Linked DNA regions of Xanthocytophaga agilis. The protein of the gene in region 1 interacts with the protein of each later gene in a pairwise test. Links are inferred from orthologs where the notes say so. Each region holds a gene or a part of one and is shown in the gene's direction. Other genes may lie near its edges.

The links.
Region 2: the proteins of topA (region 1) and QNI22_RS21105 interact in binary tests that used the Escherichia coli proteins (3 or more experiments, as listed by UniProt). The link is inferred for Xanthocytophaga agilis from one-to-one orthologs.

Annotation. Positions count from the first base shown.
Region 1 is NZ_JASJOU010000001.1:1,214,777-1,220,650, reverse strand. The notes cover bases 1,025-4,123. They hold topA (type I DNA topoisomerase), read left to right. Parts: upstream 1,025-1,411; coding sequence 1,412-3,835; downstream 3,836-4,123. Other genes in these bases: QNI22_RS05015 (HD domain-containing protein), read right to left, coding at 3,886-4,123. In the rest of the region: QNI22_RS05030 (hypothetical protein), read right to left, coding at 1-364; QNI22_RS05025 (SixA phosphatase family protein), read right to left, coding at 511-1,017; more of QNI22_RS05015, read right to left, coding at 4,124-4,437; QNI22_RS05010 (SIR2 family NAD-dependent protein deacylase), read left to right, coding at 4,530-5,219; QNI22_RS05005 (DNA alkylation repair protein), read left to right, coding at 5,323-5,874. UniProt on the Escherichia coli protein: Releases the supercoiling and torsional tension of DNA, which is introduced during the DNA replication and transcription, by transiently cleaving and rejoining one strand of the DNA duplex.
Region 2 is NZ_JASJOU010000007.1:308,487-314,171, forward strand. Bases 1,906-4,815 are described here. They hold QNI22_RS21105 (IMPACT family protein), read left to right. Parts: upstream 1,906-3,015; coding sequence 3,016-3,615; downstream 3,616-4,815. Other genes in these bases: QNI22_RS21100 (tetratricopeptide repeat protein), read left to right, coding at 1,906-2,972; QNI22_RS21110 (tetratricopeptide repeat protein), read right to left, coding at 3,603-4,815. Outside these bases: QNI22_RS21090 (FAD-binding and (Fe-S)-binding domain-containing protein), read right to left, coding at 1-990; QNI22_RS21095 (Rid family detoxifying hydrolase), read right to left, coding at 1,332-1,778; more of QNI22_RS21100, read left to right, coding at 1,839-1,905; more of QNI22_RS21110, read right to left, coding at 4,816-5,105; QNI22_RS21115 (YiaA/YiaB family inner membrane protein), read left to right, coding at 5,295-5,543; QNI22_RS21120 (MFS transporter), read left to right, coding at 5,671-5,685.

The DNA of each region.
Region 1 (5,874 bases):
AGTTGCTTATGTTCCAGGGAATATTTTCGGTAGCATTAATATTGATTCTGGGTGGAATATCATTTGTGCCTGCCTTGAAATAAACAGTTTTTGGACTATTCACAATCGTCAGTAAATCCTTGATAAAATCCATAGAGGACATCATTCCTTCATGCATCCCTTTGGAATAATCTATGTATACAGAGATAGAATCCGAAGCCACAGGAGCTTCTGATTTGGCTACATATTGGGTATGAAAAGGGGTAAGATCTTTGGATTCAACGACAAAGTTTGTAGGATCACTGGAACAGGAAAATGTTCCATATACCAGGAAGGCAGAGGCTATGTAGTGAATAATCGATCGTGAAGAAGATTGTCGTACCATGAAGTGAGATAGTAGATTTGTTGAATAGTTGTAGTTTACTAAAATAGCTGATATTTGCAATAATACCAGTCAGGTAAATACGATGCATTACTTACCTGACTAGTAAATGGGATAATGTGTGAAAGAATCGCTTCCTTTTTTGTAGCTTATAAGCTATTTAATTTTTCAGGATATTCAAACCATGCCATTTTTCCGGAACCACCTGTAATTTCTACCCATCGTTGGTTTTCAAAGATTACATGAACGACTCCACCTGTTGGTATGCTTCCTATATCATCATGTGTGAGATATTCTGCCAGATAAGTTTGTTTGGGATTGTGTGCTACAACCATAGCGGATTTTTTATCTTCTGGAATAGCACTTATCATTTCAATGAAAGATTGTAGGGCATATTCTTCATATAACGCATTCTCAACAATTATTTTTTCCGTATCATATCCTAACTGCTCTGCCATATATTGAGCTGTTGAAAGGGCTCGTATTGCGGGACTGGCAAAAAGCAGATCTGGACTGACTCCCAGTTTTTTTAGATGCCCTCCCATTTTACAAGCTTCAATGACTCCAGATGAGGATAATTCACGGTCAAAATCACGCTGACCAGCTGCCCCAGAAACTGCCTGGGCATGCCGTACAATAAAAAGATGTTTATTCATAAAGTCTGAAACAGAACGCCAAGTAATACAATATCCTTCAAATGAGAAAAATCTTGCATTAAAATTTTTATGCAGAAAGATGTTTCCCCAAATGCTGTATTTGTCATATATATATAGTGTAAAATATTGCAAGTCTGGTAGTTACATAGATATGTTCTACCATAGATGTTTTAACGGAAATTGTGCAAATTTGGCATTCAAAAAAAATAAGCTTTAAATTTATTGTTGGATTTCAGGTATTTTACGTTGTTTTAATGCTGCATTGATGTAAACCTAATGGTTCCTTTTGGTGTTAGCCTGATTATTTAGTAAACACAGGTACCATAAATTTCTGGTAATTTCATCATTACCCAATACCTGAAAATATATAAATATATAACGAAATAAATTGAGTATGACCAAAAATTTAGTCATTGTAGAATCGCCCGCAAAGGCCAAAACGATTGAAGGGTATCTGGGAAAAGATTTCACTGTAAGATCAAGTTTTGGTCATGTGCGTGATTTGCCTGAGAAAGGAATAGCCATTGATGTGAAAAATCATTTTCGGCCTACTTACGAGATTAACGATGATAAAAAGGACCTGGTTAATCAGTTGCAGCAATTAGCAGCAGATGCAGAGGTAGTGTGGCTGGCAACTGACGATGACCGGGAAGGGGAGGCTATTTCCTGGCATTTGAAAGAAGCTCTGAACTTACAGGAAAATAAAACCAAACGAATCGTTTTTCGTGAAATTACTAAAAATGCCATTCTAAATGCTATTCAGTCACCAAGAAGTCTGGACTTGGATCTGGTAAACGCCCAACAGGCACGCCGGATTCTGGATCGTTTAGTGGGATATGAATTATCACCTGTGCTCTGGAAGAAAATCAAAACGGGATTGTCAGCGGGAAGGGTACAATCGGTAGCAGTGCGGTTGATTGTAGAGCGGGAACGTGAGATTGAAGGATTTGAAACAAAATCTTCTTATAAGGTTTCAGCTTTATTTCAGGTAGAAAAAGGGAAGACTCTAGTCGCGGAATTACCTAAAAATTTTGACACGGAAGCAGATGCACTGGATTTTTTGAATCGATGCCTGAATGGAGTTTTCAAGATAAAAAATCTGGAGACCAAACCTGCAAAACGTACACCTGCACCTCCATTTACCACTTCTACATTGCAACAGGAAGCAAGCCGGAAATTATATTTCTCGGTTTCCAAAACAATGATGATTGCTCAGAAACTGTATGAGTCTGGTAAAATTACCTATATGCGTACGGACTCAACCAATCTGTCCGAAGAGGCTTTGACAAAAGCAGCAACTGAAATTACAAATAGCTTTGGTAAGCAATACTTACAAACACGCCGTTTCAAAACTAAATCAGACTCAGCTCAGGAAGCACACGAAGCTATTCGTCCAACTGATTTTAGTGTTAGTTCAATCAATGATTCACGGGATGAGCAACGTTTGTATGAACTGATCTGGAAACGTGCAATTGCTTCTCAGATGGCAGATGCTCAGTTAGAACGGACAACAGCTACTATTTCTATTAATTCACCTGCCAATGGAGTCTTAAAAGAAGAACTGATCGCCACAGGAGAAGTAATCAAGTTTGATGGTTTCCTAAGAGTGTATATTGAGTCTACTGATGAGGACGATGAGGAAAACAAAGCAATGCTTCCTCCGTTGACGATTGGTCAACAATTGCAACTGGATAATATGAAAGCTGTTCAACGTTTTTCTCGTCCTGCTGCACGGTATACAGAAGCGAGTCTGGTAAAGAAGCTGGAAGAGTTGGGTATTGGACGTCCTTCTACGTATGCTCCAACTGTCTCTACTGTTCAGCAGCGGGGATATGTGGTGAAAGAAGATCGTGATGGAAAAGAGCGTTCGTATAGAGAGATTACGCTGAAGAACAATAGTATTAGTACAGATTCAAAAAAAGAAATATTTGGAGCAGAAAAAGCTAAGTTGTTCCCAACCGACGTAGCAATGATTGTGAATGACTTTCTGGTACAATACTTTCCAGATGTTATAGATTTTAAGTTCACAGCTACTGTAGAGAAGGATTTTGATGAGATTGCGCAGGGTCGAATGATCTGGGAAGAAATGCTGGAAAAGTTCTATGATGGCTTCCATCGCAAGATTGAGAATACAGATGAGATACAACGATCTTCTGTTGGCAAGTCACGCTCGCTGGGCACACATCCGGAAACAGGTGAGCCTGTTTCAGTAAAACTTGGCAAATTTGGACCGTATGTCCAGATTGGAGAAATGGAGGATGATGTAAAGCCACGTTTTGCCAGTCTGAAAAAAGGCCAGTTTATGGAACGGTTGAGCCTAGAAGAAGCACTGGAATTATTTAAGCTTCCTCGTGAAATTGGTAGTTATGAAGACAAAGTAATGAAAGTAGCTATTGGCAAGTTTGGTCCTTATATCCAGCACGATGGCAAATACTATTCGTTGGGCAAGGAAGATGATCCCTATAGCATAGATGATGAAAGAGCTATTGTGATTATTCAGGCAAAACGAAAATCAGATGCTGAAAAATCGATAAAGGAATTTCCAGGCAATCCGGATGTGAGGATCTTGAATGGCCGTTTTGGACCTTATATTGCTATTGGTAAGCAGAATATAAAAATACCGAAAAGCAAAGATCCAAAAAGTCTGACCCTGGAAGAATGTCTTGAATTGGCAAAAGAAGCTGATAGCAAGCCTAAAACAGGTCGTTTCGCCAAGAAAGGCGCTGCTGCAAAAACAACAACAAAAGCAGCCACAAAGACAACAAAAGCTGCTGGCGAGAAATCAACTTCCAAAAAGTCTACCAAGACGAAGAAATAAATCATTTTAGACTCTTTAAACCAGAATCAGTGAATTTTCATTGATTCTGGTTATACTACCTCAAGATATTGGTTGTAAGAATTGATTTTCTTCTTTAGTTGTTCTTCAAGATAGAGATTACAACCTCCTAGCGTCTTTAATATTAATTGTGCCTCATTCTGATAGGCTTTTCGTTGAGAGTTAGACCACAGTAGTGGATTCTGGCGCAGGTTATCTATGCGATCTGCCATTTTTACCATTCGAATTTCAACAGGTTGTCTTAGAATTCGCTGCAAACTATCTGGAATCTGTTCTGCTTCTGGTAATAATGTATTACGTGTCAGTGCTGCAACTCCTTTTGCTACTTCTGTCCCAAATAGGGCCTCTACTTCTGTATATGATACAGGTGTATCTTCCAGTACATCATGCAACAGGGCGCTACAAACCAGTAAGTCTCCATTCAAAGAGTGACTGGATGAATATGTCAGTGCAGTGACTACTTCCATACAGACATTAGCCAGATGAGTGACATATGGAATTGTACTTCCTGGCATAAACTGAGCATGGTGTGCTTCTCCGGCAAAATTCATTGCCTTATAGTAGATCTCTTCTGTAAAAAACATACACTTAGACAAAGAAGTTATTCAAGAAATAATTACCGATATTTGTAATCCAAAGGTAGGTCTTCTGCCTGTATTTTTAACACACCTATACTATGAAACAGAAAATTGTTGTACTGACCGGTGCCGGAATCAGTGCAGAAAGTGGAATTGCTACATTTAGAGATTCCAACGGATTATGGGAGGGACATGATGTTATGTCTGTAGCATCCCCTGAAGGATGGAAACGTAATCCTGGATTGGTGCTTGATTTTTACAATCAACGCCGGAAACAAGCTAAGACCGTAGAGCCTAATGCGGCTCACTATGGATTGGCTAAGCTTGAAGAGAAGTATAATGTGGTTATTGTAACACAAAACGTAGATAACCTGCACGAAAGAGCCGGATCGACTAAGGTAATGCACTTGCATGGAGAACTATTTAAATCACGCAGTACAGTTGATCCTTCACTTGTCTATGAGATGGATGGATGGGAAATTAAGCTAGGAGATACCTGTGAGAAAGGATCGCAGTTGCGTCCGGATATTGTATGGTTTGGAGAAGCAGTACCTCTAATAGAAAAAGCTGTAATTCAGGCTTTGTCAGCAGATATATTTATGGTGATTGGTACCTCTTTGGTTGTGTATCCGGCTGCAGGTCTAATCGACTATGTACCTATTGAAGTTCCTAAATATGTCATAGATCTTAATATGCCTTATGTTGCTCCACGTCCTAATCTGCACCTGATTGAGGCGAAAGCAAGTGAAGGTGTAACCAAGCTGGTAGAAGAGCTAATGAGCAAATAACTCTACTGATAGTGACATCGTAAATGTAAAGTTAAATTCGACAGGGCTATAACCTATTTAGTGTGTAGTCCTGTTTTCTTTTGCTGACAATCATAATTATTACATGGATATTTTTGAAGGATATATCTATCCATTGACAGAACGCTATCAGAAACAGAGGAACACTGCATATGCTCAGGCTATGAGCCAGTATATGAGAAATCAGTTTGAATTTTTTGGAATCAAACATCCACAACGGCGAATACTTGATAAGCAGTTTATCAGAGAGTATGGACTACCAACGAAGGTAAATCTGGAAACAATTTTGCCTGAACTATGGCAGCAAACTGAGCGGGAACTCCAGTATTTTGCCATAGACCTGGCTGCTTCCTGTAACTATTATCGACAGGAAAGTTCTCTTGATCTAATCGAAAAAATGATTATACAACGATCCTGGTGGGATACTGTTGATGCTGTTTCTTCAGGGCTGGTAGCGCCTTACTTTCGCTATTTTCCAGAGAAAATGCATACTATAGCTTATCAATGGATTGCTTCTGAGAACACATGGTTACAACGAGTAGCTATAACTTTTCAACGGAAATACAAAAAGCTGACTGATCAGGAATTGTTGTTTGATCTGATCCGTCTGCGTGCTGATTCAAAAGAATTTTTTATT
Region 2 (5,685 bases), on another replicon or contig:
ACATTCCAGAATATAATGGTCGATCAATTCACTAGCTGATGGATTATATTTCAGGGCAATCAGATTAGCTTTTAGTGCTTCATCAATGGTATTGAAGTGCACACAAACCAAACCTGCTACTTTAGGAGGCAAAGGCAATACATTTAGTTTGATTTCTGTCAAAAAAGCCAGTGTTCCTTCAGATCCTGCAATCAGCTTACAGAAATTGAAAGCCGGACTTCCTGGTGTAAAAGGCTCAGTTTCAAGTAGTAAATCCAGAGCATATCCTGTATTGCGGCGGGCAATACTGCGTTTGGGGAACTGAGACCGGATTTCTTGGGCATTCTCTTCATTTGAGAGTATTTCCTGTACCGAACGATAAAGTTTGGTTTCCAGATCGTTTTTTGGTTTAAAGCCACGAGGTACAGTGCCTGTAGCTGGTACACCCAGACATTTTGCTTCAAATTCATCAATACTTAACTCATAAAAATCTACTTCTGATCCATCACTCAGCAATGCTTTCACTGAAATCAGGTGTTCACGAGTACTACCATATACAACAGAATTTGACCCACAGGAGTTATTACCAACCATCCCTCCTATCATTGCCCGGTTGGCAGTAGAAGTTTCCGGTCCAAAATATAGCCCATACTCTTTCAGAAATAGATTCAACTCATCTCGTACTACTCCTGGTTGTACTCGTACCCATCGTTCTTCGACATTTATTTCCAGAATCTTATTCAGATACTTGGACATATCCACTACCAGTCCACTACCTACTACCTGTCCGGCAAGAGATGTACCGGCAGTACGTGGAATCAAAGCTACTTTTTCCTTACGGGCAAAAGCAATCAGCTTTTTGATATCATCGATACTTTTGGGAATAGCCACTGCCAGAGGCATTTCACGATAAGCAGACGCATCAGTGGCATATAGGGTACGAATGGTATTATCAGAATAAAATTCGCCTTCTAATTGTGCAGACAGGGAGCGGAGTTTTTCGGTAATCATTTATTCAGAAATCTGGAGACAATGGTAAAAGTGAGTAGATTCACTTATGAATCACAAATTTAAAACAGAATGTTAAAAAAATAGATTTCATCGGGAATAATATTCGGCAGACACGGCGGATACCCAAATTACATGGTTATGTCCTATAACTTTCCCAGTTTTGTATTATTTACGAGTAAAACAGGAATATATTTTACTTTGAAAAGTACGTCCATTGCGTTGATTAATTCAAAGCCTGAACAAAGCTCAATTTGTCCTAACGCAACGGACGTACTTTCAATATGAATCCGAACGGACGTTCGAACCAGTTCCTTTCTATTTAAAGAGATTCATTCTCTTCTTTATTTCTTCAGCACAGCCACTACTGCAATCTCTACATTGGCTCCACCTGGCAGGCTTACGATACTGATTGTTGTACGGGCAGGAGGATTAGTACTGAAATATTTGCCATAAATTGCATTCATTTTTGCAAAATCATTCATATCCTTCAGATAAACTGTAGCATTCACTACATTCGTCAGATCCAGATTGGCAGCTTTTAAGACAGCTTTGATATTCTCAAGGGTCTGGGTTGTCTCCTGTTCAATACCACCTTCTACCAGTTTACGGGTTTTAGGATCTACACCTGTCTGCCCTGCTCCAAAGAAAAATCCATTAGCAATTACTCCCTGACTATATGGACCTACAGGTAGTGGGGCTTCTTCTGTTTTCACAATTTTTTTTTGTGCAAATACCGCTGATGTACTTAGAACAGTAATAAAGAAAATCAGAAAGGGAATCTTTTTCATAGGTTTGTACGTTGGGTTTTGTTATAGAAATACAATTTATATTGCTTAAAATCATCTGAAATGATCAGACTGTCTCAAAAGTATTATTTTTTTGTAATTATATTCTCATTCCTGTTATCTCCTGTACAAGCACAGATCCTTCAGGATAATGAAGTTCAGCAGTGGATTCATGAAGGACTTGACAAAATGTACAATTTTGAGTTTGCAGAAGCCAACCCCATCTTTGAGAAAATTCGCCAACGTTATCCCCAGCATCCAGTATATCCCATGTTAAAATCGCTGGAAACAACATGGAAAAATATTCCGATAGGAGAAAATAAAAATGTGATTGCTACCCACAGAGCCTATCTCAATGAAGTTATCAAACGGGCAGAAGTGCTGCTTGATAAAAATGATAAAGATCCGGAAGGCGTATTTTTTGCGATGGCAGCTCATGGATTTCTGGCATTAAGCCACTCAGAAAGCGATGAAATGACATCCGCAGTTAATGAAGCTCGCAAAACATATGGACACCTGAAAGACGGTATGAAAATGCTCAACCAATATGCCGATTTTTATTCTCCGGTAGGTGTATATAACTATTATGTTGTGAAGTATCCGGAAACACATCCTGTTGTCAAGCCTTTTATGATTTTCTTTGCAGATGGTGACAAAGCATTGGGATTGAAACAACTGGAAATTGGTAGTCAGAAAGGTATATTTACCAAAGTGGAGGCACTTTTCTTTCTGCTTCATATCTATATAAAACATGAATATCAGGCTGGTAAGGCCTTAGCCTGTACTCAGCAACTTATTACCCGTTATCCTAATAATATTATTTTTGCCATGCGTCATGCTGAAATGCTGCTTGCCAATGGCCGATATGATGAGGCTGAACCCTTTATAACACAGGTAGGACAAAACAAGGATAAAGTTTTTCAAAGTACAGTTGCAGTATTCAATGGCATTATTCAGGAGAAACAGACAAAGAATTTACCTCAGGCAAAGATCTATTATCTGAAGGCTACTACTATGAACGCTCTTAATGTGCGTTATAACAATGACTTTCTGGCTATGGCCTATGCAGGTTTGGCACGGATTGCCATAACTGAAGGAAAGAAAGATATTGCAAAAACCAACTACAAAAAATGTCTGGAACTTGCAGAATATGATAGCACTATTGCAGAAGCCAAAAATTATATGAAGAAGAATTAGAATTCGCCGGAAGGCTCCTAAACCTGAATGTAAACCAATCACTATGTCAGATACCTATCTTACCATTGCTGCACCAGCGGAAGGATTATACAAAGAAAAAGGGAGCAAGTTTCTGGCATTTGCCTATCCGGTTCGTACGGAAGATGAGGTTAAAACTCATCTTGCCCAACTTCGTAAAACATACTTTGATGCCCGACATCATTGCTATGCCTATATTTTGGGTGCTGACAAAACCAAGTACAGAGCAAATGATGATGGAGAACCTAATCACTCAGCTGGAGATCCGATTCTGGGCCAGATCCGTTCCCGCAATCTGACAGATGTACTGGTGGTAGTAGTGCGTTATTTTGGTGGAATAAAGCTGGGAGTTAGTGGTCTGATCCAGGCGTATCGTACCTCAGCTTCTGAGGCATTGGAGACTGCACAGATTATAGAAAAGATTGTGACGATGCCTTTTTCCATACAGTTTACCTATGAACAGATGAATCAAGTAATGAAGCTTCTGAAAGACTACGATGCAGAGATTCTTTCACAAGACTTTCAACTAGTTTGCAACCTTACAGCAGCTGTTCGCAAAAATCATTACACAGAGTTACTGGGTAAATTTACCTTCCAACAGATAGAAGTTCTTCAAGAACTTTGAACTAACTCAAGCAACACATCATAGTATTTACGTTTCAGCCATTTAGCCTTGAGCCATGCATAAAAGTGCATAGCCTGCAAATCTTCCTGCTCTACAGGTAAAAATACAAAAGCAGCCTCTACTTTCTGATGGAATACATCATCTGTAAAAGTTTCCGGATGCTCTACCAGCTCTTTCACAAATTGCATATACATCCGGATATTACGTGAACGCTTAAGAAGCGCCTCAAACGTAGTCTCTATAGACCGGATTTTATTTACGACCAGATCTATATTTCCAAACTCATACTGGATAATCAATTCACTCAGATTCTTCCTTAACACCCATTCCATTCCCATTTTCTTCTGACACCACTGATCTGAGTGAGGAATAGTTAGTAGTAAGCGACTTGCTTTGCCATACTCCTCTTGTTGAAAATAGTAAAAGGCAAGGTTGATCTGTGCATTCAACTGATCCTTAATAGATAGCGATTTCCCCTGGTTCTTCAGCAACTCCTCAAGCAATACTATAGCAGCATCTCGTTTGGTATCATACATATAATTGGCTGCCATTAACATCACATACTTCGGATAAAATTGCCCCCAATAACTTTTCTGAGAATCCTGTAACAAAGCATACAATTGTGTCAGATATACTGTAGACTCCTCAAATTTCCGATTACGATATAATGTCTGCGCAATCATATACAACATCCGAAGCTGGATATATCCATGTCTTAATTCAAACGTAGTTGCGTTGTACTGTTGAATAACATACGGTTCAAATGCATAATAGTCCTTCCGTACCAGTACTACACTTCGGGCAATATTGACTAGTTTATACAACATTGCCGGACGTTTGCTTATAACAGTGGTCAACTGATACTGCGCTAGAATGGTTGATATAATAGATTCAAAGTCAGGCACTGCCCCGGTTTGTCGGGCCTGACTCAACTGTTTGGTAATCAAAGCTTGTGCAATCACAGCCCGTTCTTCTTCTTCACAGAGAGGTTTATTCTGGTTACGCTTTTCTATAATAGATTCCAATGGATCGGCAAATTCACTATCAGATTTTTCAAGTTGAAAATGGTAGATAGTATTTAATAAATCAAAGTGATCATTTCGTATAGCTATCTTTTCAGCTTTACGAAGCATATGCCAGGCCGTTTTTTCTACTCCCCGATCAAACAGATATCTTGCCAAAGCCAGTAACTCAGACACGGAAGCAGTTGCAGATAAATCAAACTCTCTGCTCTTCAGCAAAATAAAATCTGCCAGTTGTCGCATCAATCTCTTTCGCAATGCATGATAGGCCACCAGATTAGGTTTCTTTCCATACAAATACATGGGGATGGATTTCTCCTTGTCTGGCAGATTTTGTTTTTCTGCGAGCAATCGAAACAAGTCAATATCCTTTCGCTCTTGCTTTGATTTCAAACGCTGCAGGTAAGCCGTGAAGTCCTTCTGATGTTCTGAAGGCATAGCCTCTATAATACTTTCCAAATTGTCCATGAAATTACAAGTAAAACACGAATATAAAGCAATAGTTTTAAAGTCCTTTTCACAATCACCAATACACTGTATATCAATTATTTAAATTATTTTACAAAATATTAAAAAGTCCTTTTTGTAGAGAATTCCGTTTGATTTAGGGTATCCACACAGTATATCTTTGAATCGTTAACTAAAAACACACACAAAATGGAATCTAAAAACACAGTAGTCAATAAACCCACTCCAATGTACCGTTTTCAGGTATGGTCATCTTTTGTTTTATCTTTCTCATTGATGGTAATTGGTATTTATCATCTGCCAGTAGAGATATGGATCAAAGGATATTTAATTATGGGTATTATATTTACCGTTGGTTCTTGCTTTACGCTTGCTAAAACGATCCGAGATGACTTCGAATCGGAAAAAATAGAAGGCAAAAAGTATGAGAATTCCTGAAAAAGATGCTTCTTATCAGCCTTATATATCTTAGTGTCAGGTTCCTCCGCAAATGGAGGAATTCTTCTGACCCAGGAAATACATCTTTGACAAGCAAGACAGAAGCAAGGAGTTAAACTATCCTGATATGAAAACAATCCAA